DNA from 4 places in the Micromonospora sp. NPDC048842 genome. Region 4 is predicted to be linked to each of the others. Evidence: riboswitches for the same ligand, from Rfam matches in the RefSeq annotation. Region 4 holds a riboswitch; each other region holds the start of a gene.
What was found. Region 4 has a riboswitch for cyclic di-AMP ahead of AB0C19_RS10070 (C39 family peptidase). Riboswitches for the same ligand answer to the same signal wherever they lie in the genome.
Positions count from the first base shown of each region.

Region 1: linked by a shared signal. The riboswitch ahead of AB0C19_RS03805 (NlpC/P60 family protein) and the one ahead of AB0C19_RS10070 (C39 family peptidase) in region 4 are both predicted to bind cyclic di-AMP.
Region 2: linked by a shared signal. The riboswitch ahead of AB0C19_RS08265 (hypothetical protein) and the one ahead of AB0C19_RS10070 (C39 family peptidase) in region 4 are both predicted to bind cyclic di-AMP.
Region 3: linked by a shared signal. The riboswitch ahead of AB0C19_RS24930 (hypothetical protein) and the one ahead of AB0C19_RS10070 (C39 family peptidase) in region 4 are both predicted to bind cyclic di-AMP.

Region 1 is NZ_JBEZGK010000002.1:282,609-289,844, forward strand. Features, by position in the region: gene AB0C19_RS03800 (peptidoglycan recognition family protein) at 1-1,353, opposite strand, end outside; cyclic di-AMP (ydaO/yuaA leader) riboswitch at 1,589-1,724, shown strand; gene AB0C19_RS03805 (NlpC/P60 family protein) at 1,801-2,778, shown strand; gene dcd (dCTP deaminase) at 2,852-3,430, opposite strand; gene AB0C19_RS03815 (pyridoxamine 5'-phosphate oxidase family protein) at 3,530-4,087, shown strand; tRNA gene AB0C19_RS03820 (tRNA-Gly) at 4,340-4,413, shown strand; gene AB0C19_RS03825 (hypothetical protein) at 4,430-4,972, opposite strand; gene AB0C19_RS03830 (2'-5' RNA ligase family protein) at 5,046-5,567, opposite strand; gene AB0C19_RS03835 (class I SAM-dependent methyltransferase) at 5,673-6,344, opposite strand; gene AB0C19_RS03840 (LD-carboxypeptidase) at 6,272-7,210, opposite strand.
Region 2 is NZ_JBEZGK010000004.1:247,304-254,539, reverse strand. Features, by position in the region: gene AB0C19_RS08270 (hypothetical protein) at 1-357, opposite strand, end outside; gene AB0C19_RS08265 (hypothetical protein) at 499-1,512, opposite strand; cyclic di-AMP (ydaO/yuaA leader) riboswitch at 1,569-1,700, opposite strand; gene AB0C19_RS08260 (cation diffusion facilitator family transporter) at 1,819-2,736, opposite strand; gene AB0C19_RS08255 (AAA family ATPase) at 2,843-4,960, opposite strand; gene AB0C19_RS08250 (alpha/beta hydrolase) at 5,068-6,039, opposite strand; gene AB0C19_RS08245 (carbonic anhydrase) at 6,210-6,833, shown strand; gene AB0C19_RS08240 (hypothetical protein) at 6,910-7,236, opposite strand, start outside.
Region 3 is NZ_JBEZGK010000020.1:102,682-109,917, reverse strand. Features, by position in the region: gene AB0C19_RS24955 (hypothetical protein) at 1-640, opposite strand, end outside; gene AB0C19_RS24950 (copper ion binding protein) at 654-863, opposite strand; gene AB0C19_RS24945 (metal-sensitive transcriptional regulator) at 958-1,254, shown strand; gene AB0C19_RS24940 (heavy metal translocating P-type ATPase) at 1,262-3,289, opposite strand; gene AB0C19_RS24935 (YibE/F family protein) at 3,652-5,022, shown strand; cyclic di-AMP (ydaO/yuaA leader) riboswitch at 5,189-5,319, shown strand; gene AB0C19_RS24930 (hypothetical protein) at 5,324-6,343, shown strand; gene AB0C19_RS24925 (carbonic anhydrase) at 6,400-7,137, opposite strand.
Region 4 is NZ_JBEZGK010000005.1:276,152-283,387, forward strand. Features, by position in the region: gene pseI (pseudaminic acid synthase) at 1-18, opposite strand, end outside; gene AB0C19_RS10050 (glycosyltransferase) at 152-1,315, opposite strand; gene AB0C19_RS10055 (acyltransferase) at 1,615-2,850, shown strand; gene AB0C19_RS10060 (hypothetical protein) at 2,943-3,365, shown strand; gene AB0C19_RS10065 (hypothetical protein) at 3,501-4,265, shown strand; cyclic di-AMP (ydaO/yuaA leader) riboswitch at 4,550-4,690, shown strand; gene AB0C19_RS10070 (C39 family peptidase) at 4,923-5,771, shown strand; gene AB0C19_RS10075 (alpha/beta fold hydrolase) at 5,895-6,641, shown strand; gene AB0C19_RS10080 (CDP-glycerol glycerophosphotransferase family protein) at 6,646-7,236, opposite strand, start outside.

The DNA of each region.
Region 1 (7,236 bases), on a different contig from region 4:
GGCGTAGTCCGGGTCGATCCGCACCATTCCGGTGGCCGGGGTGCCGGTGTCCAGTCGAGGCGCGTGCAGCAGGTCGAAGTAGTGCGTCCAGTCCCAGTACGGGCCCGGATCCCAGTGCATTCCCCGCACTGTCGAGGGAATGGTGCCGGGCACGTTGTCGTGGCCGATGATGTGTTGCCGGTCCAGTGGGATGCCCAGCCGCAGCGCCAGGTGCCGAACCAGCTTCGCCGAGGTCCGGTACATCGCCTCGGTGTACCAGGTGCCCTGCGCCGCGAAGCCCTCGTGTTCCAACCCGATCGACTTCGCGTTGACGTACCAGTTGCCGGCGTGCCAGCCGACATCCTTGGTCTTCACGTGCTGGGCGATGTGCCCGTCTACCGAGCGCAGCGAGTAGTGCCAGCTCACGTAGGTCGGGTCCTGGACGAGTTGCAGGGTCGTGGCCCAACTCGCCTCGGTGTCGTGGATGACTATGTACTCGATCTTCTGCCGCCCGGGCCGGTCGGAGAGGTCGTGGTTGCCGTAGTCCCCGTCGCCGAACGCCTCGTAGGGCGCCGGGATCCACTCGCAGGAGATGGCGCGGGGGCACTCCACCCCGTCCGGGCGGGCCAGGCGGCGCAGGCCCAGCCGGTCCAGCCAGGAACGCTCGGGCCGTACCGCGCGAGCCGGCAGTGTGATCTGCTGGCCGTCGTCGGTCACCCGGGCTTCGCCCGCGCCGATGGTGGTGAAGACCTCGTCGGCGAAGGCCGCGGCGGCGTCGGCGCTGTCCGCGCCGGAGTAGCGGGCCACCGCGCCGTACCAGGCGGCCGGGTCGGTGTCCGCGCCGACCGGCGCGCCCAGATCCCTCTGGTACGCGCTCAGCAGTGCGGCCCCACCCCGGATGTTGAGGCCCGCGTCGGTGCGCAGTGCCTCCGGGGTGGCGCCGGTCAGCGTGGCGGCGGCGTCGACGGTCTGCAACGCCGCTGTGGACGGCGCGGGTGCCTCGACCGGCCGGGGCGCTGGCACCCGGGCGGGACGGGAGTCGTCGCCGCGTGGGTCCTCGGCGCCGGCGTCGTGGTGGCCGCGCCCGGGCAGGGCGGTCACGTGCCGGGCGTCGGTCAGGTGCATCGGGCCGTAGCCGCCACTGGTGCTCGGTGTGCCGGCGTTGGTGTCCCAGCGCGACTCCAGGTAGGAGACGGCGAGCAGCACGACGGCCGGCACGCCGTACTCGCTGGCCGCAGCGGCGTACTGCTGCTGGCGGTCGGTGGTGGGCGCTGCGGCGGCCGGGCCGACGGAGAGCGGCACAGTGGTCGCGGCGGCGACCACTGTGGCGGCGAGCAGTGCGCGCCAGCCGGTCGACAGGGTTGGATGGTGCATCGAACCCCCTAGATTCTCGCGAAGTGAGGTCAGGTCACCATCGCGCCGTCCGGGAGGTCACGTCAATACCTTTCTATCTATCGAAGCCGATGGAAAGAATTCTTCACGCACTGTCGGTGACCTCTTCCAATCCGTACGGAGTGTCACTGCCGCACGGGTTGCGGATCGGTAACAAGCGTCTCTACTCTGGTCATTCGTCGGCCCGACAGCAGCTCCGCCCAGCCCGGGCGGTAACGGACCGACACCGCCGAGTCGTTTCCGAGCGAACCGGGGACCCAAGTCCCTCGGGGTGAATCCGCAGCCACTGCGGTAGGGCGCCGACTTCCCGCCCGAACCCGTCAGCTAACCCGGTAGGCGGTCAGGAAGAAGGAGTACGGAACCCCGGTGGCACTCCATGCCCCGCGGCCGTCGTCCGAGCGGTCGGCATCAGCCGGCCCGGTGTCGATAGTGCCGCGCCCACGCTGGTCCCGCTTCACCACCGCACTCGCCGCGCTGGCCGGCATCGCCGTCGTTCTGACCGGCAGTGCCACGGCGGCCCACGCCGATCCGTCCGTCGCCGAGATCGAGCGCCAGATCGACGCCGACTGGAACAAGCTCGAACCGATCATCGAACGGCACAACGCCACCCGCACCGACCTCGCCGCGAAGCGCAAGCAGGCCGACGCGCTGGCCGCCCGGATCACTCCGCTCGAGCGCCAGGTCGACGCCGCGATGGACAAGGTCAGCGCCCTGGCCGTACGCGCCTACAAGGGTGAGAACGTCTCGACGGTCAACGCCGTGCTGGGCAGCCGGTCGCCCAGCGAGGTGGTCGGCCAGCTCGAAATGCTCGACCGCTTCGCGCACAACCAGCAGAAGGACGTACGCCAGGTGGCCGACCTGCGCGACCAGTTGGCCGCGCAGAAGGCGCCACTGGACGAGATGGTGGCCCAGCTGACCCGCACGGAAGCTCAGCTGGCGGCGAAGAAGAAGCAGATCAACGATGAGATCGACCGCCTGCAGAAGCTGCGCCTCAAGGTGTACGGCAACGGCGGCGGCGGTCCGCTGCGCCCGGCGCCCTGCCCGGGTAGCTACCCCGGCGGCGCCGCGGGCACCGCAGTCAAGTTCGCCTGCGCGCAGATCGGCAAGCCCTACGTCTGGGGTGCCGAGGGCCCGAACTCGTACGACTGCTCCGGGCTGATGCTGGCCGCCTGGGCGAAGGCCGGCGTGTCGCTGCCACACAACGCCGCCGCGCAGAGCCGGGTGACCAAGGACGTCAGCAAGGGCGACCTGCGCCCTGGCGATCTGGTCTTCTACTACAGCGACATCCACCACGTCGGCATGTACGTCGGCGGCGGCTGGGTGGTGCACGCCTCGCAGGCCGGTCAGCCGGTCAAGATGAAGAAGGTCGACGACGGCCCGATCCACAGCTACGGCCGTCCAGGCTGACAGTGAGTGCTCGAAGGGCCCGTCGCGATCCGTCGCGGCGGGCCCTCGTCGTCTCGGTTCTAGCGGGTGGGCCTCAGCGGGTTGGCCAGGTGCGCCAGTGCTGCCAGGCGCGGCTGGGTGTCGGCCCCCGCTGGCCCTGGTAGCGCGAGCCGTAGACCACCGAGCCGTACGGGTGCTCGGCCGGCGAGGAGAGCCGGAAGATGCAGAGCTGCCCGATCTTCATGCCCGGCCAGAGGGTGATCGGCAGGTTCGCCACGTTCGAGAGTTCCAGCGTCACGTGACCGGAGAAGCCCGGGTCGATGAAGCCGGCGGTGGAGTGCGTGAGCAGACCGAGCCGGCCCAGGGAGCTCTTGCCCTCCAGTCGGCCGGCGAGCTGGTCACCCAGCGAGATGACCTCCAGCGTCGAGGCGAGCACGAACTCCCCCGGGTGCAGCACGAACGGCTCGCCGTCGGGGACCTCGACCGCCGAGGTCAGGTCGTCCTGCTGCATCGCGGGATCGATGTGGGTGTAGAGATGGTTGTTGAAGACCCGGAACAGCCGGTCGAGTCGGACGTCGATGCTGGAGGGTTGGACCAGGGTGGGCTCGAACGGCTCCAGGCCCAGCGTGCCGGCCTTGATCTCGGAGACCAGGTCGCGGTCGGAGAGCAGCATCGGACCACCATAGCCGCGTTGCCGAAAGTGGCTGGATTCGGTGCCGGTGACCAGCGCGTCGAGGTCGCTGCTCGTACATTTGTTCGATAGAATGCCCACATGGCTTCCTGGTCCGAATTCGCCGCCGACGAGCCCCGACTCGCCGACGGGATCCGCATTCTCCTCCAGCAATACGGGCCGGGCTTCGGCTATCTGGCCACTGTCCGTGCCGACGGCGGGCCCCGCGTCCATCCGGTCTCCCCGGTCATCACCGCCGAGGGGCTGTTCTGCTTCATCATCGACTCGCCCAAGCGTCGCGACCTCGAACGTGACGGCCGCTACGCGCTGCACTCGTTCCCGGCGGAGGAGAGCGACGACGAGGCGTACGTGGCGGGGCACGCCCGTCCGGTGAACGATCCGATCCGGGTGGCCCAGTTGGCGCAGAGCGCCCGGGCCGAGCCGCAGGTCGACTGGCGGCTCTTCGAGTTCACTGTCGACGTGGCGATGCTCACCCGCCGCGAGCAGCACATCGCGGGCATTCCGGGCCTCGCGCCGAGTCGGCCGGCCGTTCGGGTCTGGCTCGACCCAAACGCCCCGTCGGCGGTGGCAGCGCCGCTCGCCGTCCCGCAGGCTCGCCCGACCCGCCTCAGCCGTGACGTCCAGTGCACGGCCGCCTGACCACCGCCGGAAGATCATCGGTGCCGGCTCCGTCGTAACGGAGCCGGCACCGGGCGTACGTGCCGGTCCAGCGCCCGCCGCCTGCGGTGATCAACTCGACTTCAAGAAAGTCGCGGGGTCCCAGCGCTCCGGATGCCCCGACTTCCAGAAAGTCGAGTGGATCAACCCGGGCGGAGCGGTACGCGGACACCTGCGGCCGGCGGGGGTACCTGGGTGCAGAGGCCCGACGACTCGGGTACAGTGGTGCCGCTTGCGGGTGTAGTTCAATGGCAGAACATCAGCTTCCCAAGCTGACAGTGCGGGTTCGATTCCCGTCACCCGCTCCACGTACGGAAGCCCTGGTCAGGACAGACGTCCCGCCAGGGCTTCCGTGGTTCCGGGTGATGCCCGCTCGCCGCGTTCGCTGTTGAACTCAGCGCAACAGTCTGCAGCTCGTCCATGTTGGTTCGGTACCAAGTGCCTCGGGTGAAGGCGTGCAGGTCGCCCGCTCCGGCAGGTGTAGCGGAGCCGCTGTGCTTCGACGCCATCAGGTAGCACGAGACGGCACTGCCCGCCGATGCGGCGCACGCCGTCTGTGCCGATGCGCAGCGGCTGCACGAACGACACCCGAAGGTCCGTCTCCACGTCGATGGCACCGACAGTCCGGATCCCCTTGCCACCGACATGCCAGGTGACCTGCTTGCGCCGGGAGTCGATCCGGTTTGACCAGACGGCGAACGCCGTACCATCGGGCCCGACGCCGACCGCCTCAGGCTCGCTCTCCATATCCGCGCGGTCCGAGGGCGTCAGAAATCCATGGCGTTCCAGTGGCACAACCGGCAGCTTCAATACGTCCAGCCGCCGCTGAAGACTGGCCTGATCGCGTTCGCCTCGTGGTGTCGTCATCGCGACCATCATCGGTCACCCGACCACCGGATTCGCGAGGGTCGGCGGGCCATTAGCGGGCCGGTAGCCGGAGTCATCCCAGCGGGAAGTCGCAGACGGTACGCCAAGGGCTGACGTCGGGCGTTCCGGCAATGAGCCGGACTCTGTCGATGGCTGCGGTGATCGGCAGGTGCGCGGAGACGGCTTCTGCGGCGTGGCTCAGCGTGGGCTTGGCGGCGTCGTGACCGATGGTCAGGTGTGGCACCACGTCGCTGTGCGCCCCGGCATACGGGGGTGCCTCGGGAAAGCGCTGCCACACCGCCGACGTAAGTTCCCGGAACGGGCGAGCTGGCTGCGGAGCAAGCCAGACGACCGTGTCACCAAACCAGCCAACGTGCGTCAGCGCGACGTTGAAACGCGGTATCCCGGCAATGGTGTCGCGCAGCACCGCCAAGACCTGCTCATCGATCTCCTGTGGGGGCAGGAACGGGTGGAGGACGGTCACGTGCGCTGGCACCCCCCACCCGGCGGCCGGGTCCAGCGAGGCCCGGAACCGGCCCACCGCCTCCTCGGCCTCGGGTATCGGCACGATGAGCGCCGTCTGTGTCGGTTCCATCCCCGCAGTTTCCAACCACCGTCGGTGCCGGTCCACTGGATTCACCACCCGCCGGGCGGTCCGCGCCAGCAAGGTCGGACAGGCGTGGTGTGCAAGCGCCCGTCCCTAGTCTCCGGACCGCAGTCGTGCGGCGAGGAAGGACGGCCGTTCGGTGAGACGGGTGTACGCGGCTTCGTCGACCGTGCGGAGTTCGGCGCGCGGCCGTGGCTCGACGAGCTTCTCCAGTAGGAATCCGGCGTCCAGGAGTTCGCCGAGGAATGTTTCCACCGTCATCCGCTGGAAGTGGAGAGCGCCCGGCCCGTGCGGCAGGTCGACCCAGGAATCGTCGTAGTAGGAGCCGCCGAAGTGTCGCCAGTCAGCCGTCGGATGGGTGGTCGAGATGACGAGCCAGCCGGCGGGACGTAGCACCCGGCGCATCTCGGCGAGCAACTGCCGCCGGTTTGTCAGATGACCGATGACCAGCGCGCAGACGATCCCGTCGAAGGACGCATCGGCGGCGAAGTCCAATGGCCGCTCCAGGTCGTGCAGGCGAAACTGCGCTCGGCCGGCACGTGAGTGGGCATGGCGGAGCACTGTGGCGCTCGCGTCGATGCCGGTCACCCGGTCCCGGTAGGCATCCGAGCACGATCCCGACCGCCGAGGGGATCCGCAACCGTTTTCGCCCGGCGGCACGACGCTCGCCCGCAGCAGTTGGCAGAGGGCCGCTATCGGTAGTCGGCGAAGATGCGACGTTCCACGCCGTCGACGGTGACCGGGCCGCCGTGAGGAAGGATCCACTGCGGTCTGGTGTGGCCGAACGGGACGCCGACGCAGACGACGGCCTCGGGGTTGTAGCGGGTCACCACGTCGACGACAGTGTCGCGCTGCTGCTCGCGAAGTCGCGCCCGATCCGCGGCCGGGGGTCGACGGGTGTGGTCGGAGACCGGCGGACGGGCGACCAGGACCGCGTCGACGGCGCTGAGAAGACCTCGTTCACCCAGTGACCGGACGATCCAGCCGACTTCGCGGGCGGGGAGAAGCTCCTCCGACGTCTCGATGATCAGCACCCCGCCGTGCAGGACCTCCGGGGGAAACGGGAAGCGTCCCGCCGTCAGGATCCACTGGATGACTTCCAGGCAGCCACCCCAGGTGCGGCCGGTGACTGCGCGGGACGGCCCGTGCCAGCTCCACGGCTCCGTCGGTTCGCGCTCCCCAAACGACTTCAACGCCTGCGGATCTGCCCAGTCGATTCCGACATCCTCGGACTCACCCGGGTCGGTGATCTCCAGCCGATCCCCGGTGAGTAACGCCGCTCGCAGCGACCGAACGTGGATGTCGTCGACGGCAGGCCCGGGGCCGAGGTGCACCTGGGAGGACCCGCCGTAGAAGCTGGCGATGCCGTGACCCCAGAGCCAGTGGTGCAGGTTGGTGTTGTCGCTGGTGCCGAGGAACGGCTTCGGGTCGGCTCGGGCCAGGTCGGCGTCCAGGTGGGGGATGACAGTGATCTGGTCGTCGCCGCCGACGACGGCGAGAATGCCGCGTACCCGGGGATCCGCGAAGGCGGCGTTGATGTCCGCCGCCCGCGCTGCCGCGCTCGCGCCCACCTGGCGGGTGGTGGGGTATTCGACCGGAACGAGGCCGGTCAGGTCAGCGAGCCGTCGCATTGCCTGCTCGTGGATCCCGGGATAGG
Region 2 (7,236 bases), on a different contig from region 4:
GGGCAGGGCGGCACCGACCGATCCGGCGTGACGCAGGTTCGGGGTGAGCAGGAACAGCACCAGCCCGACCATCACCGTGGTGAGCACGAGCTTGACCAGCACCCAGCGGTGGCGCAGCAGGCCCCACGGGGTGAGCAGCGAGCTGGCGACTCCGATCAGCCAGACCAGGACGCTCAGCGGCGCGAACAGCACAGTGCCGACCAGGGCCGTGACCGGATAGACCACCGCCGGGTCGGCGCCCCGCTGGACGGCGATGCCGAGGGTGAGCAGCACCAGGTCGGCGCCGAGCCAGCCGAGCGAGGTGACGAGGTGCAGGGTGAGCAGCGCCTTGCGGGTGGTGGGTCGGATCCGAGGCATACCGCGATGCTGCCCGCCGACCGCTGCCGGGTCGTCCGACGAGCGACGACATCAGGGGTACGCCCGGCGACGTAGCCCGGCCCCGGACACACGTGATGCCTGCGAGCCAGCACACGGCTCACAGGCATCACGACGCGTGGGTCAGTAGACCGACAGGTGTACGTGGTTGGTGTGGTCGGTCGACGGGGTGCCGTGCGCCCCGCTGTACGACTTCCACCCGCTGCTGGGCAGCCAGATCTGCCTGTACCAGATCACGTAGAGCACGGCGAGCCGGTCCGCGTTGCGGATGAAGTACGCGGCCAGGTTGTTGCCGTACGTCTTGTCGCCGCCTGTGGCGTTCCCGCCGAAGCCGCCCTTCTGCGCCGCGAAGTCGCAGGCCCGGCCCTTCGGGTGTTCACCGGAGCCGCTGGGGCGGTGGCACGAGACGTAGCGGGTGAATCCGGCGGCCTTGGCCTGGTTGAGCGCGTGCAGGGTGCGTGGGGTGATGCAGCCGTTGGCCGGCGTGGGGTCGTTGACGCTGCACGACTCGGAGGGCCAGGAGCCGTCGGAGTTGCGCGGTGCGGCCTTCGCGTTGGCGCTGGAGGTGCCCCGGTTGGAGCCGGCGTCGGCTGTGGTCTGCGGTTTGGGTGTCGTGGCCACTGTCAGGGCCCGTTCGGCCTGCTCCTTGCGCTTGGCCATGACCGCGACCTGCTTGCGCTGTTCGTTGATCTCACCGTCCAGGGCGACCCGGGTGCGGTTCGCCTTGTCCTTGCTGTTCAGCAGGTCGCGCAGCACCCGGTCCTCGTTGGCCGCCACCGCGTCCAGCGCGGCTGCCCGGTCCATGAAGCCTTCCGGAGTGTTGCTGTTGAGCAGCGCCGACATCGCACCGAGCCGGCCGGTGCGGTAGGCCACCTCGGCGATCTCGCCGACCTTGCCGTTGCGCTGGTCGATCTCACCCTCGATGGTCGTCAGCTGGGTGGCGAGTTGCTTCTGCCGTTGCACCGAGGTGTCCAGGGCGCGCTTCGCGTCCAGGTAGCCCTTGCTGGCCGCCTCGAGTTGGGCCCGCAACGCCGGGGTGCCGCCCTCCTCGTCGGAGTCGGGTGCGGCGGCTCGCAGGCCGGTCGGGGGAGCGGCCGAGGCGGTGCCGGCCGGAAGCGCGACGCCGAGGGCGAACATCGCGACGATCAGGGCCGCCAGTCGGGCGGCGGGTGGTCGTGCTGGTGCCACTGCGCATGTCCTTCCGTCAGCCGCCGACCGGGTTAGCTGACGGGTTCGGGACGGAAGATCCCTACCGCTGACGCGGATGCACCCCAGGAACATGGTTCCCCGGTTCGCCCAGTTGGGCGATTAGGCGGCGACCGCCACCGGCGCCGGGAGGGCGCCGCCTTGTGGAGGCCGGGACCGAGCCTACCGGTGCGGGTGGGGCCGCTGCAGCCGATGTGACGGACGGTGCGTGCGCCGCCACGGAAAATTACGGCGCCGTCACCATTCGATGGAGCCACAGGCTCCAGAAGCGGCGCCAGGCTCGATCTGCAACGTCGCGTGCTCGATGCGGAAGTCGTCGTGCAGGGCCGTACGGGCCGCGGTGAGCACCGCGCCGACCTCCGCGCCGGGTGCCATGGTCAGGTGAGCGGAGGCCACCTCCATGCCCGAGGTGAGCGTCCAGACGTGCAGGTCGTGCACCTCGACGACACCGGGGACGGCGGCGAGCCGGTCGTGCACCGCGGTCACCTGGAGGTGCTCCGGGGCGGCCTGCACCAGGATGCGGATGGCGGCGCGGGCCAGCCGCCAGGTGCGGGGCAGGATGAACACGCCGATGGCGACCGCGACCAGGGGGTCGGCCCACCACCAGTCGGTGACGGTGATGAGTAGCGCCGCGCCGATGACGCCGACCGAGCCGAGTAGGTCACCGAGCACCTCCAGGTAGGCGCCCTGGAGGTTGATGCTCTCCCGGGCTCCGGCGCGCAGGAGCGCGAAGGCGGCGATGTTCGCGAGCAGGCCGAGCACTGCCACCGCGAGCATCGGGCCGGCGATGACCTGGTGCGGGTCGCCGAAGCGGCGGATCGCCTCGATCACCACGTAGATCGCGACGCCGGAGAGCAGGACGGCGTTGGCCAGCGCGGCGAGCACCTCGAGCCGGTAGAGCCCGAAGGTGCGCTGCGGGTCGCCGGTGGCCCGCCGGGTCGCCGTGATGGCGGCGAGCGCCATCCCGATGCCGAGCACGTCGGTGAACATGTGCCCGGCGTCGGAGAGCAGGGCGAGCGAGCCGGTGTGCAGGGCGGCCACCGCCTCGACCACCATCAGGGTGGCGAGCAACCCGAACGCCGCCCAGAGTCGACCTCGGTGCTGGTGTGCGGCATTGGCGACGGACCCATGGTGGTGGTCATGACCTGCGCCCACGAGAACCACCTTCCGCCGCTGGTCGGGACCCGGTCAAATGTATGCTCACATCGCTATGTGTGCAAGTGTACGGGCAGGGCCTTCCGCTGGCGGCAGTCCGCACACGTCAGCCGGTCGGGTCGATGGTGGTGAGCCGCTGGGTGGCCCGGGAGAGCGCCACGTACAGGGTGCGCACGCCGGCACCCGGATCCGCCCGGATCTCGCTCGGGGCGACCAGCACCACCCCGTCGTACTCCATGCCCTTGGCCTCCAGGCTGGTCACCACCTGCAACCTCGGCGCGCCGAGCGCGCCGAGCCACCCGGCGACCTCGTCCCGGCGGGGGACCGGCGTGATCACCCCGACCGTGCCCTCCACCTCGGCCAGCAGGCCGGCGGCAGCCTCCACCGTCGCGGTCTCCAACTCCGTCGCGGGCACCACCAGCTCCACCGGCTCCACCCCGGTCGAGCGGACGGCGGTCGGCAGCGGCAGGTCCGGGTAGAGCCGACGGATCTCCGCCGCCGCCACCGCGAAGATCTCCGCCGAGTTGCGGTAGTTGGTGGTGAGCGTGAAGTCGTGTCGCTTGCGCCGGCCCAGCGCCTGGTCCCGGGCCCGGTCCAGTTCGTCGGGGTCGCCGGTCCACGCGGTCTGCGCGGGGTCGCCCACCACCGTCCAGGAGGCAAGCCGGCCGCGACGACCGATCATCCGCCACTGCATCGGCGAGACGTCCTGCGCCTCGTCCACGACCACGTGCGCGTAGTCCCGGTAGTCCTCCGGACGCTCCCGGGCCGCCGCGCGGGCCGCCCGCTGCCGTTCACCGAGGGTGCTCAGCTCACGGACGCCGCCGGCGAGCTGGAACGGATCGCGTCGCGCGCGGGCCGGCTGTGCGGGCTTACCGAGCAGCGCGTCCAACTCGTCCAGCAGTGCCACGTCGGCGATGGTCAGCCCGGCCGAGTCCAGACTCCGGTACGCGGCGCTGAGCAGCCGGATCTCCGCCGAGGAGAGGATCCCCCCGGCGTACCGGCGCAGCCGGTCCGGCTGCGCCAGCCAGCCGAGCACGTGCCGGGGGTGCAGCCGAGGCCACCATGCCTTGAGGAACTCCCGGAACTCCGACCGCTCGGCGATCTCCGCCTCGAACGCCGGTTGTTCCGGAAGCCGACCGCTGCTCAGCTCACGGGCCTGCGCCCAGAGCGCGGCGAACACCCCGTCGAAGCCGGCCCGGCGCACCTCGTTGCGTCGTGCGCCGCGTTGCAGCGCGCGGTCCCGGATCCGGTCCAGCGCGGCCCGGTCCAGCCGCAGCAGCGTGCCGCGGTAGAGCAGCCGCAGCTCACCCGGGCCGCCCGGCACCGCGTCGCGGGCCGCCCGCTCCAGCACCCGGCGCATCCGCAGCGAGCCCTTCACCGCCGCCACCTCGGGCGGGTCGGGGCGGGTGGCGGTCATCCCCGGGAAGAGGGTGCCCAGCGAGTGCAGGGTCGCGGTGTCCTCACCGAGCGACGGCAGCACGGAACCGATGTACTCGACGAAGACCGACGACGGGCCGACCACCAGGATGCCGCCGCCGGCGTAGCGGCTGCGGTCGGAGTACAACAGGAACGCGGCCCGGTGCAGGGCGACAGCTGTCTTGCCGGTGCCTGGGCCGCCCGCGACGATCGTCACGCCGGAGCCGGGGGAGCGGATCGCCTCGTCCTGCTCCCGCTGGATGGTCGCCACGATGTCGCGCATGCCCCGGCCGGTGGCCTTGGACAGGGTGGCCAGTAACGCGCCGTCACCGACGACAGTCATCCCCTCCGGGGCGGCCGTCGGGTCCAGCAGGTCGTCCTCGATCCGGGTGACCCGCTCGGCGCGGGACTGGATGGTGCGGCGCCGCACCACGTCCAGCGGCTGCGCCGGGGTGGCCTGGTAGAAGGCGGCCGCGGCCGGCGCGCGCCAGTCGACGACGAGCGTGACGGCGTTCTCGTCGCGGATCCCCAGTCGCCCGACGTGCAGCACCTGGCGGTCGAGCAGGTCCAGCCGGCCGAAGACCAGCCCCTCGTGCTCGGCGTCCAGGGTGTGCCGCCGCTGCGCCGCGTGGAAGACCATCGCGTCGCGCTCGACCAGGGCGCCGTGCGTGCCCACCCGGGCCATCCGGTAGCCGTCACGCTCGGCGCGGACGGCCGACTGCCGCAGCTCGGCCAGTCGGGCGTACACCCGGTCGAGGTGTCGTTGCTCGACGGCGATCTCCTGCTCCAGGCCGGTCTGGTCGGTCAACGCACGCTCCTTCAGAGGTCGCCGGCAGGCAGCGGGAACCGCGCGGGCCAACCGAGAAGAGTACGGCCCTGGGCGCGACCCGCCGCGCCCGAGGTGCGCGAACGTGCTCAGGCACCCGTCCCGGCGGGGGTCGCGCCATTGTGAGCCGGCGGCGACGCGCCACTGTGGGCCGGCGGCGATTCGGCGAGCACCCGCCGCACGACGCCGGTCAGCGCGGCGTTGACCTCGTCCGGACGTTCCATCATCAGCATGTGCCCGGCACCCGGGCAGACGGTCAGCTCGGTGGCCGGCAGGGCCGCCGCGATCGACTCGGCGCACGGCGGTGGGGTCAGCCGGTCGCGGTCACCGACCAGGGCGGCGGCCGGCAGGTGGGCCAACGCGGCGAGGGTGTCCAGTCGGTGCTGGGTGCCGATGGAGGCGCGGAACCCGCCGATCGAGCGCAGCGAGGCCCGAGCCACCGCCGACGTCACCAGGCGGATGTCGGCCGGCTCGCAGCGGTCACCGAAGAGCATCCACCGGATGCTCGGTTGCAGCGCGTTCAGCAGTGCCCGGGGCGCGCGCCACGAGCCACACCGGGCCAGCACGCCGGCGCCGGTCGTCTCGGCCAACCGGATCAACCGGGCGATCCGCGGCGAGAGCCCGTAGACGGTGTGCGTGTGCCCCTCGGCGGTGGTCGAGACGAAGACCAGGCCGGCGGTACGGGCGGCGAAGTGCGCGGGATGGCGGTGGGCGTACTCCATGATCGTCATGCCGCCCATCGAGTGCCCGACAAGCACCACCGGGCCGGTCGGCGCGACCGCGTCGATCACCGCCGCCAGGTCGTCACCCAACTGGGCCACTGTGGCAGTGGGCAGCGCCATGCAACTGGACCGGCCGTGCCCCCGCGCGTCGTAGGCGACCACCCGCACCGCACCGCCGAACGGCGGTGCCGTGAGCGCGTCGACCTGCCGGTGCCAGGCGCGCCCATCCAGCGTCCAGCCGTGCAGCAGGATGGCGGTGACCTGGGCGTCCGTCGGACCCGTCGCCTCGACGTTGAGCCGTACGCCGTCCGGCAGGCCGACCTCGAACCGCTCCGGCATCGCCACCTCCCCAGGGCCGCCCAGTACCACCAGCACCTCCGATACCCGGCGGTAACATGGGCTACCCGCCATGACACCACGCCAATCGCGCCGTGGCGAACATTCCCGACCTCGCCCGTGCCGGACGGCGGCGGGCCAAGCTGAACGGCATGGGGTCGTCGGGAGCGCCCATGGGTGCGACGTCGGGGCAGGGGCGGCAGGCCGGCGGCACGCCCCGCGCCGCGCTGGCCGACCTGCTCGCCGGGAATCGGCGGTTCGTCAGCGGCCAGCCGGTGCACGGACACGACGTCACTGCCGCCGCTGCGGCCTCTGGCGACCAGCAGCCGTACGCGGTGGTGCTGGGCTGCATCGACTCCCGGGTGCCGCTGGAGGCGATCTTCGACCAGACCTTCGGCGCGATCTGCGTGATCCGTACCGGTGGGCACGTGCTCGATCGCGCGGTCTGCGGCTCGATCGAGTACGTGGTCGGCCAGCTCGGCGTACCGCTGGTGATGGTCCTCGGCCACGAGCGGTGCGGCGCGGTGCAGGCCACTGTGGAAGCGCTGCGCACCGGGCAGCGTCCCGGTGGGTCGCTGGCGCACCTGGTGGACGAGATCGCCCCGGCGGTCACCGAGGCGGGGCTGCACGATCCGGCGGTGCAGCCGCTGGCGATCCGCCGGCACGTCCGGCGCACGGTGCGCACCCTGCGCGAGGACGATCTGCTGGCCGGGCCGGTGGCCGCCGGCCGGGTGGCAGTGGTCGGCGGCCTCTACGACCTGGCCACCGGCGAGGTCGCCCTGCTCGATCCAGGCTGACCCGGGCCGCCGGACATGCGAGACCGCCCGCCGGGAAGTCCCAGCGGGCGGTCTCGTTGGTGCGGTGGGGGAGGGCTCAGCCCTCGAAGACGCCGGCCGCGACCAGGCGCTTCTCGGTGGCCTCCCAGCCGTCACCCGGGTGGGTGGCAGCCAGGTTGTTGATCTCCGCCCGGATCTTGGCGGCGTGGCCGGCGGCGGCCAGAACGCGGATCTCCTCGACGAAGGCGTCGGAGTCCGTGCGCAGGTGCGCGGTCTTGCCGTTGGTCAGGTTCCGCACGTAGGCGTGCTTGCCGCCGTTGAGCGGGATGAGGTACTTGAACTCGCCCAGCACGCTGAGGGCGCCACCCTGGCCAGCCTGGCCGGCCCGGACGGACGCGCGCGCGGTCTTAGAGGTGTTGCTCGC
Region 3 (7,236 bases), on a different contig from region 4:
GCTCCAGGTCGGTGACCGGCTGCCCGTCCCGGCTGACGGTCAGTGTCAGCGGCGACGTGCGGCCGGGCTGCGGCGTGCCGGTCAGTGTGACCGTGTAGCCGTCGACTGTGGTGCTGGTCGCCGGGGCGGGCAGCGGCCGTTCGGTCAACTCGCCGGGGACTGTCACGTCCACGCCGAGGGTCAGCGGCTCACCCCCGGTCGGGGCGAAGTCCGCGAACGCCCGCCACTGCCCGGGGCCGGCCAGCGGGGTGTCGACCCGCCAGGTGCCGTCCGGGGCCAGCTCGGGGTGGACGTGACGGAAGCCGGAGAGGTCCCGACGGGCGACGATCAGGTGCATCTGCTTGTCGTGCGCCACGTCGTACCGGGTGACCGGGCGGCCGTCCGGGCCGGCGATCCGGAAGGCGAACTCGTCGGCCGGGGCGTCGACCGGTTCGAGGGTGTAGCCGCGTTCGGAGACGAGCAGCCCGCCGGGGAGCCGGTCGGCCGTCTCGTCGTGCTCGCCCGTCGCAGGAGCGGCATCGCCGTCGTGCCGGCCCTCGACCACCGGGGCGCGGTCGACCACCCGGCCGATCCCGTACGTCGTGCCGAAGATCGCCGCCAGGCCGACGGCGAACCCGGCCAGTCTCGTCACGGTGCGCACGCCGGCCCGCCGATCACGCGTCGACGAGGTCGTAGCCGGCCTCGTCGACTGCGGCTCGAACAGTCGCGGTGTCCAGCGGCTGATCGCTGCTGACGGTGACGCGGCCGGCCTCGAGGTCGACCTTGACGTCACGCACGCCCGCGATGGCACCGACCTCGGCGCTGACCGCGCTGACACAGTGCCCGCAGGTCATGCCCTGCACCTGGTACGTCGTGTCGACCATCGGTTCGTCTCCTTCGGGGTACCGGTACCCGGTGGGGGTATCTCAACAGAACCGACCGTACCATACCCCCTGGGGGTACGCTATCGTTGTCGACATGACGGCACCCACCCCGATCCGCGGATACACCGCCAGCAAGGATCAGCTGCTCGCGCGGCTCCGCCGCGTCGAGGGGCAGGTCCGGGGCATCGAGAAGATGGTCGACGACGACCGCTACTGCATCGACGTGCTCACCCAGATCTCCGCCATCCAGGCCGCCCTCGACAAGGTGGCCCTCGGGCTGCTCGACGGGCACGCCCGGCACTGCATGCACGAGGGCGCCGCCGAGGGCCGGGCCGACGAGATGGCCACCGAGATGATGGCGGCGGTCGGCCGGCTGATGAAGCGCGGCTGACAAGCGCTCAGTCCGGCGCGGGGTCGAGACGGACCCGGCGCAGCAACTGCGCGTTGAGCGCCACCACGATGGTGGACGCCGACATCAGCACCGCGGCCAGCGCCGGGCTCAACGCCACGCCGGCCCAGGCCAGCACCCCGGCGGCCAGCGGCAGCGCCACCACGTTGTAGCCGGCCGCCCAGGCCAGGTTCTGTCGCATCTTCCGGTACGACGCCCGGGACAGCCGGACCACGGCCGCCACCCCACGCGGGTCCGAGGATGCCAACACCACACCGGCGGACTCGATTGCCACATCCGTGCCCGCGCCGATCGCGATACCCACGTCCGCCCGGGCCAGCGCCGGAGCGTCGTTCACCCCGTCACCGACCATCGCCACCACCAACCCCCGCCGCTGCAGCTCGGCCACCCGATCGTCCTTCTCCGCCGGCAGCACCTCGGCGAAGACCTCGTCGACGCCAGGTCGGAAGCCGAGGTCGGCCGCGACCGCCTCGGCCACCGACCGAGCGTCACCAGTGATCATGGCGATGGTGCGGACACCCTCGGCTCGCAGCTCGTCGACGGCACGCCGGGCCTCCGGACGCACCTCGTCGGTCAACGCGAACGCACCGAGCACGGCGTCCGGTAGCCGCACCAGGTGCAACACCGCGGCACCCCGCGCCGACCACCGCCCGGTCGCCGCTTCCAGCTCCGCCGGGACCGAAAGGCCCAGCTCGCGCAGCAGCGCCGGCCCGCCCACCGCATACTCCGTACCGTCGATCGTCGCCTGCACACCGCGGCCCGGCAACGACCGGAACCCGGCCGCCCGGGCCGGGCCGGCCCGGCCTGCCGCCGCCACTATCGCCCGGGCCAACGGATGTTCGCTCTCCGACTCGACACCGGCCGCGATCCGCAGCAGCTCGTCCCGCTCGACGCCGGACGCCGTCACCAGATCGGTCACCCCGTGCTCGCCCCGGGTCAGCGTGCCGGTCTTGTCGAAGAGCACCGCGCCGACAGTCCGCATCCGCTCCAGGGCCAACCGGTCCTTGACCAGAATCCCGGACCGAGCGGCGAGCGCCGTGGAGAGCGCGACGACCAACGGGATGGCGAGACCCAGCGCGTGCGGGCAGGCGATCACCAGGACGGTGACCGCACGGACCACCGCCTCGTCCGGCTGACCGAGCGCGGTCCAGACCAGCACCGTCAGCACGGCGGTGCCGGTGGCCAGGTAGAACAGCGCGGCCGCGAACCGATCGGCCAACAGTTGGGCTCGCCCACCGGAAGCCTGGGCCTGCGCGACCATGCGCTGGATGCCAGCGAGGGCGGTCTGCTCACCCAACGCCTCGACGCGCACCCGGATCGCCGAGTCGGTGGCGACGGTGCCGGCCACCACCCGGTCGCCCGTCGACCGGGCGACCGGCCGTGACTCCCCGGTGATCATCGACTCGTCCAGCTCGGCGCGGCCCTCGACGACCCTGCCGTCCGCCGGCACCCGACCCCCCGGCCGGACCAGCACCACGTCGCCGATCCGCAGACCGGTCACCGGCACCTCCTCGACCCGCCCGTCCGCCGCCACCCGTTCGGCGTCGTCCGGCAACAGCGCGGCCAGCGCCGCCAGCGCTCCCCGGGCCTGCCCGATGGCCTTCATCTCCTGCCAGTGCCCGAGCAGCATGATGGTGACCAGCGCGGCCAACTCCCACCAGAAGTCCAGGTCGAAGGCGCCGACGCTGGTCGCCAGCGACGCGGCGTACGCGACGGTGATCGCCATCGCGACCAGCAGCATCATCCCGGGCGCCCGGTCCCGCACCTCCCGAACCGCACCAACCAGGAACGGCCAACCGCCCCACCAGAACACCACCGAGCCGAGCACCGGCCCCACCCAGGCCCGACCGGGGACGTCGTTCCCGGACAGGCCCAGCTGATCCGACACGAGACGACTCGTCAGCACCACCGGGATGGTCAACACCAGGCAGACCCAGAACCGGCGGCGGAACATCGCCGGATCGTGCCCGGCGTGCTTGTCGTGCGCGGCGTGCCCGGCGTGTTTCTCGTGCGGCATGGGTCCGGCGCGTCGCTGGCGATCGGGGTCGGGCGGTGACGGAGCGGGCATGGCTCCAACATGCCGCCCCGGAGACCGCCACGCGAGCGGTTCGGCCGCCCGACACTCCGCCACGACCTGCAACCCCCAGGAGGGCTGGCTAGCATCTCCCGCGATGGCTCTCCGTATGCCGCCGCACAGTCGGGCACCGGCGCCGCCACGTCGTGGCGTCGCCCCCGGCCGACCGGGCCGAGCACTGACCGTCTGTGATCAAGCGGTCGTCAGGCAGCGATCCGCCCCGCCGTCGGCCGCGTTTCCACCGCAACGGTGAACCGCCCGGCCCGCTGACCCGTATCCCGCACCGGATCGTTGGGAGTCTCGCCTTGGCCGCCGACCACACTCACCCCGCTCCGTCCGCCCCACCACGGGTGCGACGGATCCTCGTCGTGACTGTGGTACCTCTCTTCGTCGCCACAGTGCTGGCCGCGGTGCTGCTCTGGCCTCGCGGCGGGTCACCACAGACCGATGGTGGTGCGGACGTGCCGCGCTACCCCGGGACTGTCACCCGGGTGGTGAGCGAGCCGTGCCCGCCGGCGCCGTCGGTTCCGGAGGGCACACCAAGGGTCGGCGACGGGCGGTGCGGCGCTGTCGACGTCCGGGTGGACGACGGGCCGACCGCCGGCCAGCAGGTACGGACACCGGTGCCGGACGGGCCGGGCGCGCCCCGGGTCGAGGTCGGCGACGAGGTCGTCCTGGTCGAGCTGGCCGATCCGATCGATCCCGCCGTCAGCAACTGGAACATCGCCGAGCACCAACGCGGCACCCCGATGGTGTGGCTGGCGGTGGTCTTCGCGGCCGCGATCGTCGCGTTCGGCCGGTGGCGAGGTCTGGCCGCGCTCGCCGGGCTGGCCGCCAGCTTCGCCATCCTGCTCACCTTCGTGCTGCCGGGCATCAGCGCGGGCAGGTCACCGCTGCTGGTGGCGGTGGTCGGCGCGGCCCTGATCATGTTCGTGGTGCTCTATCTGACCCACGGGGTCACCGCACAGACCTCGGTAGCGGTGCTCGGCACACTGGGCAGCCTGGTGCTGACCGGCGTGCTCGCCACCATCGCCACGGCCGCGACCCACCTCACCGGCTTCGGCAGCGAGGACGCCACCACCCTGTCGATGTTCCAGGGCGACGTGGACCTGCACGGTCTGCTGCTCGCCGGGATCATCATCGGATCACTCGGCGTGCTCGACGACGTGACTGTCACTCAGGCAGCCACCGTCACCGAACTGGCGAACGCCAACCCCGGGCTGTCCCGGTTGCAGCTGTACCGTGCCGCCACCCGGGTCGGCCGCGCGCACATCGCCTCCACTGTCAACACCATCGTGCTGGCGTACGCGGGCGCGTCACTGCCGCTGCTGCTCCTGCTGACCGCCGACTCGCGGCCGATCGGGCAGATCCTCACCAGTGAGTTCCTCGCGCAGGAGATCGTCCGCAGCGCGGTCGCCACCCTCGGTCTGATCGCCGCCGTGCCGTTGACCACCGGGCTGGCAGCGGTGGTGACCGCCGCCGGGCGCGGCGATGCCACGCCGTCCACCGGCGCTCCCGCGCCCCGGCCCCAGCCGGACCGCAGCGAGGCTCTGGCCGCACTCAGCTCACCGCGAACGGCCGGCTCCGACGAGCCGGACCGGACGCGGACCGCACCCCCATCCGAGGCCACCGACCGGTGGCCGGAGTCGAACAGGAGCACTGATACGGCATGGTGACACTCCTCAGCGTGACCAGATCGGGCATCCACCCTGAGAACCGCGTCACTGGTCACTCAACGCAATGGCGAAATGACGCTTTTGGTCGGCATCCAGGCGTAGCTCAGCCGGTCGACTCTCGGGTAACCTCGCTGCCGGTCACCGATGAAGGCGCGAAGCGGCGCCTGCGGTGCCACCGCCCAATCGCCAACCGGCGAGCCGGGGACCCAGGTACCTGGGGTGAATCCGCGTCAGCGGTAGGGGCCACTTCCGCCCCGAACCCGTCAGCTAACCCGGTCGGCGGTCGACGGAAGGGAACATTGTGACGGCACCCCTACGCCGCTGGTTGACACCCGTGGTGGCCGTGATCGCCGCACTGACAGTGCTCGCCGGGCCGCTGCCGGCGCACGCCGCCCCGACGAACCCCACACCGTCCGGGCACGAGGAGGACGGCGAGCCCAAGCTGCTCAACGACGTCATCGAGCAGGCCAACCGCGACTACTCCGCCGCAAAGTCCAAGCTGGACAAATCCAAGAAGCGGCAGGGCGAGTTGGCCGCGGAGGTCAACCGGGCCAAGGCCGACCTGGACGCGTTGGCCCCGCAGGTCGGGCAGATCGCCGCCCAGGCGTACCGGACCGGCCGGATCGGCGCGGTCGCGATGCTGCTGGAGAGCGACGCTCCCGACTCGTTCGTCCAGCGCGCCGGGCTGCTCGACGAGATGAACATGGTCAACGAGAAGAAGCTCTCCGAGGTCAACGAGGTGAAGGCCCGCGCCGAGCAGGCCAAGCTGGCCCTCGACACCGAGGTTCGGGAGCAGCAGAAGCAGACGGCCCTGATGGCGAAGCGCAAGAGCGAGGCCGACAAGGCGCTCTCCCTCGTGGGCGGGAAGGGCTTCACCGGCGGCCTGGTGGACGCCACCTCCAAGGTCGCGAAGATCGGCCCGGGTCGCACGGCCGACGGTGACTGGAAGCCGCAGTCGTGCAGCGAGAAGGACCCCACCACGTCCGGCTGCGTCACGCCGCGCACGCTGCACGCGTACAAGGAGGTCAAGGCGGCCGGCTTCAACCGGTTCGTCGGCTGCTACCGCCCCGGTGGGCCGTGGGAGCACCCGAAGGGCCGCGCCTGCGACTGGTCGCTACAGAAGAGCGGGTTCTCCCCGTGGCACAACAACGACACCCGGACGTACGGCAACAACGTCGCCGCGTTCCTCATCCGTAACGCCGACCGGCTCGGCATCTACTACGTGATCTGGAACCGGCAGATCTGGTTCCCGGCCACCGGCTGGAGTTCGTACAGCGGGCCGTCGAACCACACCGACCACGTCCACATGTCGCTGCTCTGACCCGCACGATTCCCGTCGAGGGCCGTTCCGCGTGACGCGGAGCGGCCCTCGTCGCGTCAGACTGTGGCAGGCGCGGCCGGGTCGGTCGACTCGGGCGATCCGGCCGCTGTCGCCAACGTCGCGAAGCCGGCTGGCACGGCGGCCACCGGGCGCACCGCTCCGGCGGCCAGCCGGTAGGACACCCCCACCACCGCGCACCGCCCCCGCGCCACCTCGTCGGCCAGCACGGGAGACTGCCCGAGCAACGTCTCGACGGTCTGGGCGATGTGGATGTCGACGATGCCGTCGATGTCGTCCACGCCCTCGGCCTCGGCGCGGCGCAGGCTGGGCAGCACGGCGTCGACCACAGCGCGCAGATGACCGCTCGGCGCGGTTCCGGTCGCGGCGGACTCCCGGGCGGCCTGCACCGCACCGCACGAGTCGTGGCCAAGCACCACCACCAGCGGGGTGCCGAGCACTGTCACCGCGTACTCGACGCTGCCGAGCACCTCGGGGCCGGCGGTGTGCCCGGCGGTGCGAACCACGAACAGGTCGCCCAGACCCCGGTCGAAGATGATCTCGGCAGCGAGCCGCGAGTCGGAACAGCCGACGATCACCGCGAACGGGTGTTGCCCGTCGGCCACGGCGGCCCGGTGCCCGGCATCCTGGTTGGGGTGGCGTGGGGCGCCATCGACGAAGCGCCGGTTGCCGGCGACCAGCTCGGCGTACGCCCGGGTCGGCTCGCTGAGCGCGGTGGCCCGGTCGGTGGTCCGCTGCGGACCCGGCTGACCTCCGGAGCTCCCGGTATGACTCATCCCGCACCTCGTCTCGACGCATCTGGCCTGGTCAAGCCGGCTTTCCGCCGGCCGGGCGGGCGGGCGCTGGCTCGTGCTCCACCGTCACACGCACCGTAA
Region 4 (7,236 bases):
CTTGATTGTCGCTGTCATTCCGACCTCTGCTCAGGTACGCCCGCACCGGGGTGCGGTGGTGCTGTCGTCGTCCACCGGACAGGCGGACGACCTGGGAAATCAGGGCGCCGGGAGCCGCCCCGGCTCCCGGCGTGCTTCGCGGTGGGGTCGCTCACGGCAACCGGCCGACGGCCAGCGCGTCGCGCCGTTCCGGCGCGAGCCCACCGTCGCGCGTCGGCCCGGCGCTCGCCCCTCGCCCCGGGTCCTCGTCGGCGGCGCGCGAACCACCGTCGGCGCCGCCCACCGGGTCGGACCGACGCAGGCGACCAGCGACCCGGTGGGCCTGGCGCAGCGCCGAGTACGCCACCCAGTCACCCCGCCCGACGAGGCGGTGCTTGAGCCCGGTCACGCCCGGGGGCAGCGGGTAGCCGCCGGTGGGCAGGTAGCGACGGTAGTGCGCGGCGGCCCGGTGGAAGAAGTCGCGCCGCAGGTGCGGGTGCAGCCGGCCGTCGTTGCCCACCACCACCAGGTAGTGGCTGATCATCAGCTCGAACAGCTCGGCCTGCAACCGCTCGTCCGGGTGCTTCCGGGCGACCCAGTCCATCAGCCGCTCGTACTGGGCGAAGGCGTCGAAGTGCCGGCCGCTGCGGGTGGAGGTGATCGCGCCCTGGCGGCCCTGGCGGTACAGGTAGCAGATCCGGTCCAGCACGGAGATCTTCTCGGCCCCGATCAGCAGGGGATGGCTGAACGGGATGTCCTCGTACCACCCGGGGAAGAACCGCAGCTCCAGCTCGTCCATGAAGTCCCGGCGGACCACCTTGTTCCAGGCGGTGTGCTGCACCCGCAGGAGCTGCGGCTGGTCGGCCAACCGGGTCACGCCGTTGATCCCGCGCAGCAGCGGGCTGCTCGCGTCGACCTCCCGCCGGCCGTCCTCGTGCACCCGCAGGTGGTCGAGCATCAGCACGTCGGGCTGGTGCTGGCGCAGCCGGTCCAGCACCGCCGCGATCGTGCCCGGTGGCAACCAGTCGTCGCTGTCGACGAACCAGACGTAGCGGCCGGTGGCCACGTCGAGCCCGGCGTTGCGGGCCAGCCCCAGACCAACGTTGCTGCTCAGGTGCACGACGCGCACGCCGTCGCGGCTGACCGCGTACGAGCGGAGCATGTCGCCGCAGCCGTCCGGGGAGGCGTCGTCGACGGCGATCAGCTCGACCGCGTCCGACTCGCCCGCCGGGATGTCGGCCCGGATCGACTCGAGGCACTGGTACAGGTACGCCTCGACGCCGTACACGGGCACGACGATGCTCAGCAGCGGTGCGTGCGTCGGCTCATTGACCACGTCCGCCACCTTCGACGACCCGGGTGGCCGGCCCCGGAACCTGACGTTGCCGCCGATGGTGAACTCTCTGAACTCCCGCCCAGCGGAAGGTTAACGCCGGGCCGGTGGGCGGTTTCCGGCCCGGGGAACGCAGGCTCGTGGGGCGGGTGGGATGCGTCCGGTTCACCCGGGAGTGACCCGGTAGGGTGCCTCGGTGCGGCCCTGCCGGGTCGTCGTGGGCGTCGCCGTCGCGCCGTCCGACGCCGCGACGAGGAGGCTACGACCGTGCTGGTGACCCTGCCGAGCGCCGGGATCCCGGCATGACGAGCGTCGCCGCGACGTCGGCCGCCCGGCCCGCACCGGCCGTGCCCCGGCTGCCCTCGCTGACCGGGCTGCGGTGGATCGCCGCTCTGCTGGTCTTCGGCTTCCACGCCGGCACCATGCGGATCATCGCCGAGCCGGACTACAAGGCAGTCATCGACGCGCTGTTCACCCTCGGTCTCTCCGGGGTGCAGTTCTTCTTCATCCTCAGCGGTTTCGTGCTGGTCTGGTCGGCCCGCGAGGGAGACTCCCGGCGTACGTTCTGGCGGCGACGGATCGCCAAGATCTACCCGAACCACCTGGTGCTGTTCGCGGCGACGCTGGTGGTCGCCTGGTGGTTCGCCGACCCGGTCCTGCCGGCGGCGGCGTTGGAGAACCTGCTGCTGTTGCAGGCGTGGGACCCTCGGCCTGGTTGGTTCTACAGCATCAACACCGTCAGCTGGTCGCTGTCCTGCGAGTTCTTCTTCTACCTGTGTCTGCCGCTGGCGCTGCCACTGCTGCGCCGGGCCCGACCGAAGCTGCTCTGGGCGCTGGTCGTCGCGCTGCCGCTGCTCATCCTCGCGCTCTGGCCGGCGCAGGAGTTGGTGCCGGAGGTGAGCCGCTGGTGGTTCACCCAGATCTTCCCGCCGGTGCGGTCGCTGGAGTTCTGGCTGGGCGCGGTGGCTGCCGAGTTGATGCGCCGAGGGCTCTGGCGCGGTCCCGGACTGACAGTGGCCAGCGGTATCTTCCTGGTCACCTGGGTGGCGGCAGCGCAGTGGATCCGCGCCGAGCTGTGGACCACGCTGCTCGCCGTCGCGTACCTGTTGGTGATCACCGCTGCCGCGGACGCGGACGTGCGGGGTCGGCGCTCGCCGTGGCGGTCCCGGCCGCTGGTCTGGCTCGGTGAGGTCTCGTTCGCCTTCTACCTGGTGCACGTGCTGGTGATGACGAGCGTGCTGCGCTGGAGCGGGACCTGGGGGATCGGCTTCGCGGGCTGGCGTGGCCCGGCCGTGGTGCTCGGCTTCCTGGCGGCGAACCTGGTCCTCGCCGGGCTGCTGCACCGCTTCGTCGAAACCCCGATGATGCGCCGGCTCGCGCCGCGCCGCGCGGCCCGTCCGGCGCCCGTCCCCCGACAACGCGCCGCAGGTGACGACGACGCACGGGAACCCGGAAGCAGCGCCCGCGGCGAGGTCGACGGACCTGCCGACGAGGTCGGTCAGGCTGACGGTCGATCAACGTACGTCGACCTGCGCTGACAACGTCCACCCTGGTCAACGGGGTCGGCGCGGCGTGATCCGACACGCCCGTGGCCGGTGCGCCCGGGTCTGCGCGACGGTACCGTTGGGACGTGCTTCCGGTCGCGTTCACCTGTCCGCTGTGGTGGGTGGCGCGCTGGGCGACTCGGGTGCTGACCAGCCTCGCCGTCGTCGCGGCCCTGGCGCTCGGCGCAGGCCCGACCACGGCCGTCACGCCAACACCCGGCCCGGTGCCGACGTCGAGCGCGGTGCCGGCCTCGGTCGCCGCCGGGTCGCTGGCGGCCTCGTACCGGCACTGCGGTGCGCCCACTGTGGCCCGCCCGGCCCCGGCGATACCGCCGGAGGCCGCCGAGGAGCCGGTCCCGACCTGGTCGGTCGACACGCCGGTGGCGCTCCCCGGTGATCAGGGCACCATCGCGGCCGGCGTGCTGCCGGTCCGCGCGGCCGAATCTGACCGGCTGCCCCTCGTCGACGGTACGAGCGGTCGGGCTTCCCGGGCCCCACCCGGACGCTGAGCCACCGGGACGACCGTCCCGTCACCGCGCACCCTGTCGACCCACCCGCTCCCTGACCCGCCGACCCGTGGCCCACAGCGGCCCGCTGATCGGCGCGGCTCCCCATCGCACTGCTCTCTCCCCGAGGTGCCGACCATGGAGACCGTCGTCTTCTACCAGTTCGTGACCGAGATGCCGCGGGCCGCCGCCATCTGGTCGACGCTGTTCCTGCTGACCCTGGGCCTGCTCACCGTGCTGGCCGCCCGCCCCGAACGGGACCGGCCCACTGACGACCCGCTCCCGGCCGGGCCCACGCCTCGGGAGGTGGCCGCCGCCGAGGCCGTCGACCTGCGTCGCTACGCCGAGGAGGTGGCCGTCGCCGCGGCCGGCGCGGCCACCACCGCCCAGCGGCGGCGCGCCGCCTGGCTGACCGCTCAGGAGCAACTGGAGCAGGCCTGGACCGGGTACGACGAGGCGGACACCGCCGCGCGTCGCTTCGCCGACGCCGGGGCACTGCCCACCCCGCAGACCCCGCACACCCCCGCCGAGTACGCCGCTCGGGAACGCTATCTGCACCGGGCGGCGATGGCGGCGTACTGGCGAGGCGACCTGACAATGGCGCAGCTCGGCGACGTGTTCGGGCACCGGCGTGGCTGGGATCCCCGGCGACACCCGGTCGAGCAGGAGGTGCTGATCAGCCGGGTGGTCCGGGATGCGCGGCTGGCCGACTACCAGGTGGCCGCCGACGGCGAGCGGGCCGCCTGGCGCGACGCGGAGTTGGCCGCACAGTCCGCTCGTGCCCTCGCCGAGGAGGCGTACGCGGCGGCGGCCCGGCTACGCCCGACCCTGGTCCCCGCGCGCCGCACGGTGGCCGGGGCGCTGCGTCCCGTGGCACTGTGGCGCCCGGCCCGGGTGGGTTGAGCCCAATCCGTGATGTGAGGCCGCTCACCCAATCACGAAAGCGGACGTCCGACGCAGTCGGCGGGATTGTTCCCGCGATTGTGGGCGCGTTCTTTACGGCCTGTCCGGTTGTCGCCCGGAGGTGTCGCCGTAACCCGTTGTCCCATCGAGTCACATCAGCGGCAATACGCGCAGAAATTGTCGCGCCAATTGGGGTTTACGCAGGTGAACCTGGCTTGGCAGGGCGTTGAGACGCCAGTAGTGTCGTCCCGTCCGGTGCGGTAACCGATCGCAAGACGCGACGCCGCATCGACCCGCTTAATCGTGATCAACGAACCGGGGACCCACCAGTAAGTCCGGGGTGAATCCGCGAGCCACGGCCCGCGGTAGGGCGTCTTCCCGCCCGAATCCGTCAGCTAACCCGGTAGGCGGTGTCGGAAGGAGTCCCATCCTCGTGCAGCACCTTTCCACCCCTCGGTTGTTCCCTCGCCTCCACGGCGCGGCGGTGCACCCGCTCACTCGTCCAGTGACGGTGAGCTGACCCCCGGGTCATCGCCTTCCCCGCCCGGCCGCGCCGGGCGTTCCCCTGAGCGGTTCACCATCCGCGGACCACGGTCCGTGCGCTGGCGCCTGCCCGGATACCGGTCCGGCCCCGGTGTGCCGCTCTCCCCCCGATCCGTGGAGGACCCCGTGAAGCACACCCTGCAGCGTCAGCTCCGCCGCCTCGCCACCGAGCGCCCGTACCAGATCGTCGCCGCCTCCGCCGCGGCCCTCGCGATCGCCACCACCACCGGCGCCCTGCTCACCACTGCCGACGACGCCCCGGCCGGCCAGCGCACCGCGACCACTGTCGCCGAGATGCGCAGCGACGTCGCCGCCTCCCGCGGCGAGGCTCGGGACGCGTCCCCCTCGGCCAGCGCCGCGCCGACCACTGCCGCCCCGGCCACCACCGCCGCGTCGCCCGCCGCCAAGGCCAGCAGCAACCCGGACCTGACCCGGAAGCCGGAGCGGCCGAAGCCGCCCGCGACCAAGGTGCTCGACTACGACTACGAGGCGCAGAACACCTACTACAACTGCGGCCCGGCGGCCACCCGGAACGCGCTCAGCGCCGCCGGCATCGACCGCACCCAGGAGGAGCTCGGCGCCGAGCTGGGCACCACCGAGATGGGCACCAACTCGGCCGAGGACACCACCCGGGTGCTCAACGCCGAGGTGAAGGGCTCCCCGTACCGGACCCGGATGTTCCCCGGCGCGCCCAGCCCGGCCCAGATGGACCGGCTGCAGGCCGACGTGGTGAAGGCCATCACCGACGGTCGGGGCGTGGTGGCGAACGTCGTCGGGGACGCCACCGACACCGACGGCAGCTGGCACTCCTACGGCGGTGGGCACTACATCGCCGTCGTGGGCTACAAGGACAACGGTCGCACCGTGCGGATCGCCGACTCGGCGAACCCGGCCGACCCGTCGTACTGGATCACCACGATCGACCTGGCCAACTGGATCACCAGCCGGGGCTACTCCGCCTGACCCGGGCACGCTGACCGCCGCGGGCGCCGTCCTCCACAAGGGGCCGGCGCCCGCGGCGTTTGTGCGCGCGGTCCGGCGTCGACGGCTCTCGTACCGGGCCGTGAACCGTGGGAGACTGCGGCCGTGGTGGAGAAAACGGGTGGTCACGCCGGCCGCAGGCCGGTCCTGCTGCTGCTGCACGGCATGGGAGCGACCGGGGACGTGTGGTTGCCCTGGGCCCCGTACCTCGAGCAGCACTGGCCCGGGCGGTGGCTGGCACCGGACCTCGCCGGCCACGGCTGGGCGTCGCCGCTGCCGTCGTACTCCTTCCCGGGCTTCGCCCAGCAGGTCGCGCAGGCCCTCGCACCCGACGACCGGCTGGTCGTGCTCGGGCACTCGCTGGGTGGGGTGGTCGGCCTGGTGCTCGCCGCCCGCGACGCCGGAACGCCGGTGGACGCTGTCGTCGGGCTGGGCATCAAGGCACTCTGGTCACCCGCCGAGCTGGCCCGCGCCGCCGAGGTCGCCGCCCGCCCGGTGAGCTGGTTCGCCAGCCGCGCCGAGGCGGCGCGCCGCTACCTGCGGGTCTCCGGGCTGGCCGGCCTGGTCTCGCCGGACCACCCGGTGGTGGACGCCGGGCTGCGCCAGGTCGACGGCCGATGGCGCCTCGCCATGGACCCGAGCGCCTTCGCCGTCGGCGAGCCCGACCTGGCCGCGCTGCTGGCGGCGACCGACGTGCCGGTGGTGCTGGCGCGCGGGGAGAACGACCCGATGGTCACCGACGAACAGCTCAAGGAGTACGGCGTACCGGTGGCCACGCTTCCGGGTCTCGGGCACAACGCGCACGTGGAGGACCCGGCGGCGGTGCTGGCGCTGCTCCACCCGTACCGCTGAGCGGCTACGCCGTTGTGGACGCGGTCAGTGTCTCGGCCGGTGCCAGCTCGCGGCGGGCGGCGGTCAGGAACGCCTCGGCGTACGCCTCGGCCGGGAAGTCACCCAGGTAACGGCGGCGGGTGGCCCAGCGAGCCTCGGCCAGCGGATCGGTGTCCAGCAGGGCGGTCAGCACCTCGTCCACGTTGGACATGTCCCGACGCAACACGTAACCCGACCCGGCCAGCGGGAACCGCTCCACGAACCGGTCGCCCTCGTCGCCCATGTCGGTGACCGCGTACGGCTTGCCGGAGTAGAGGAAGTCCGAGATCACGCCGGACACGTCGGAGACCAGTGCGTCGGCGGAGTTGACGCACTCGGTCAGGCTCAGCTCCCGAGCCGCCGCGCCGACCACGTGCTGGCGGCCGGTGCGGGCCCGGTCGGCGACGAGCAACTCGGTCAGGCGGCCCAGTTGGCGGGCCGATGCCGGGTTCTGCGTGGTGTACGGGTGGGCTCGCAGGATCACCCTCGCGCCGCGCTCCAACAGTCGGCGCAGCAGGCTTTCGGCCACCGGCAGCGAGCAGTAGTCGGCGTCGGCGTGGTGCCCGGTCCAGGTCGG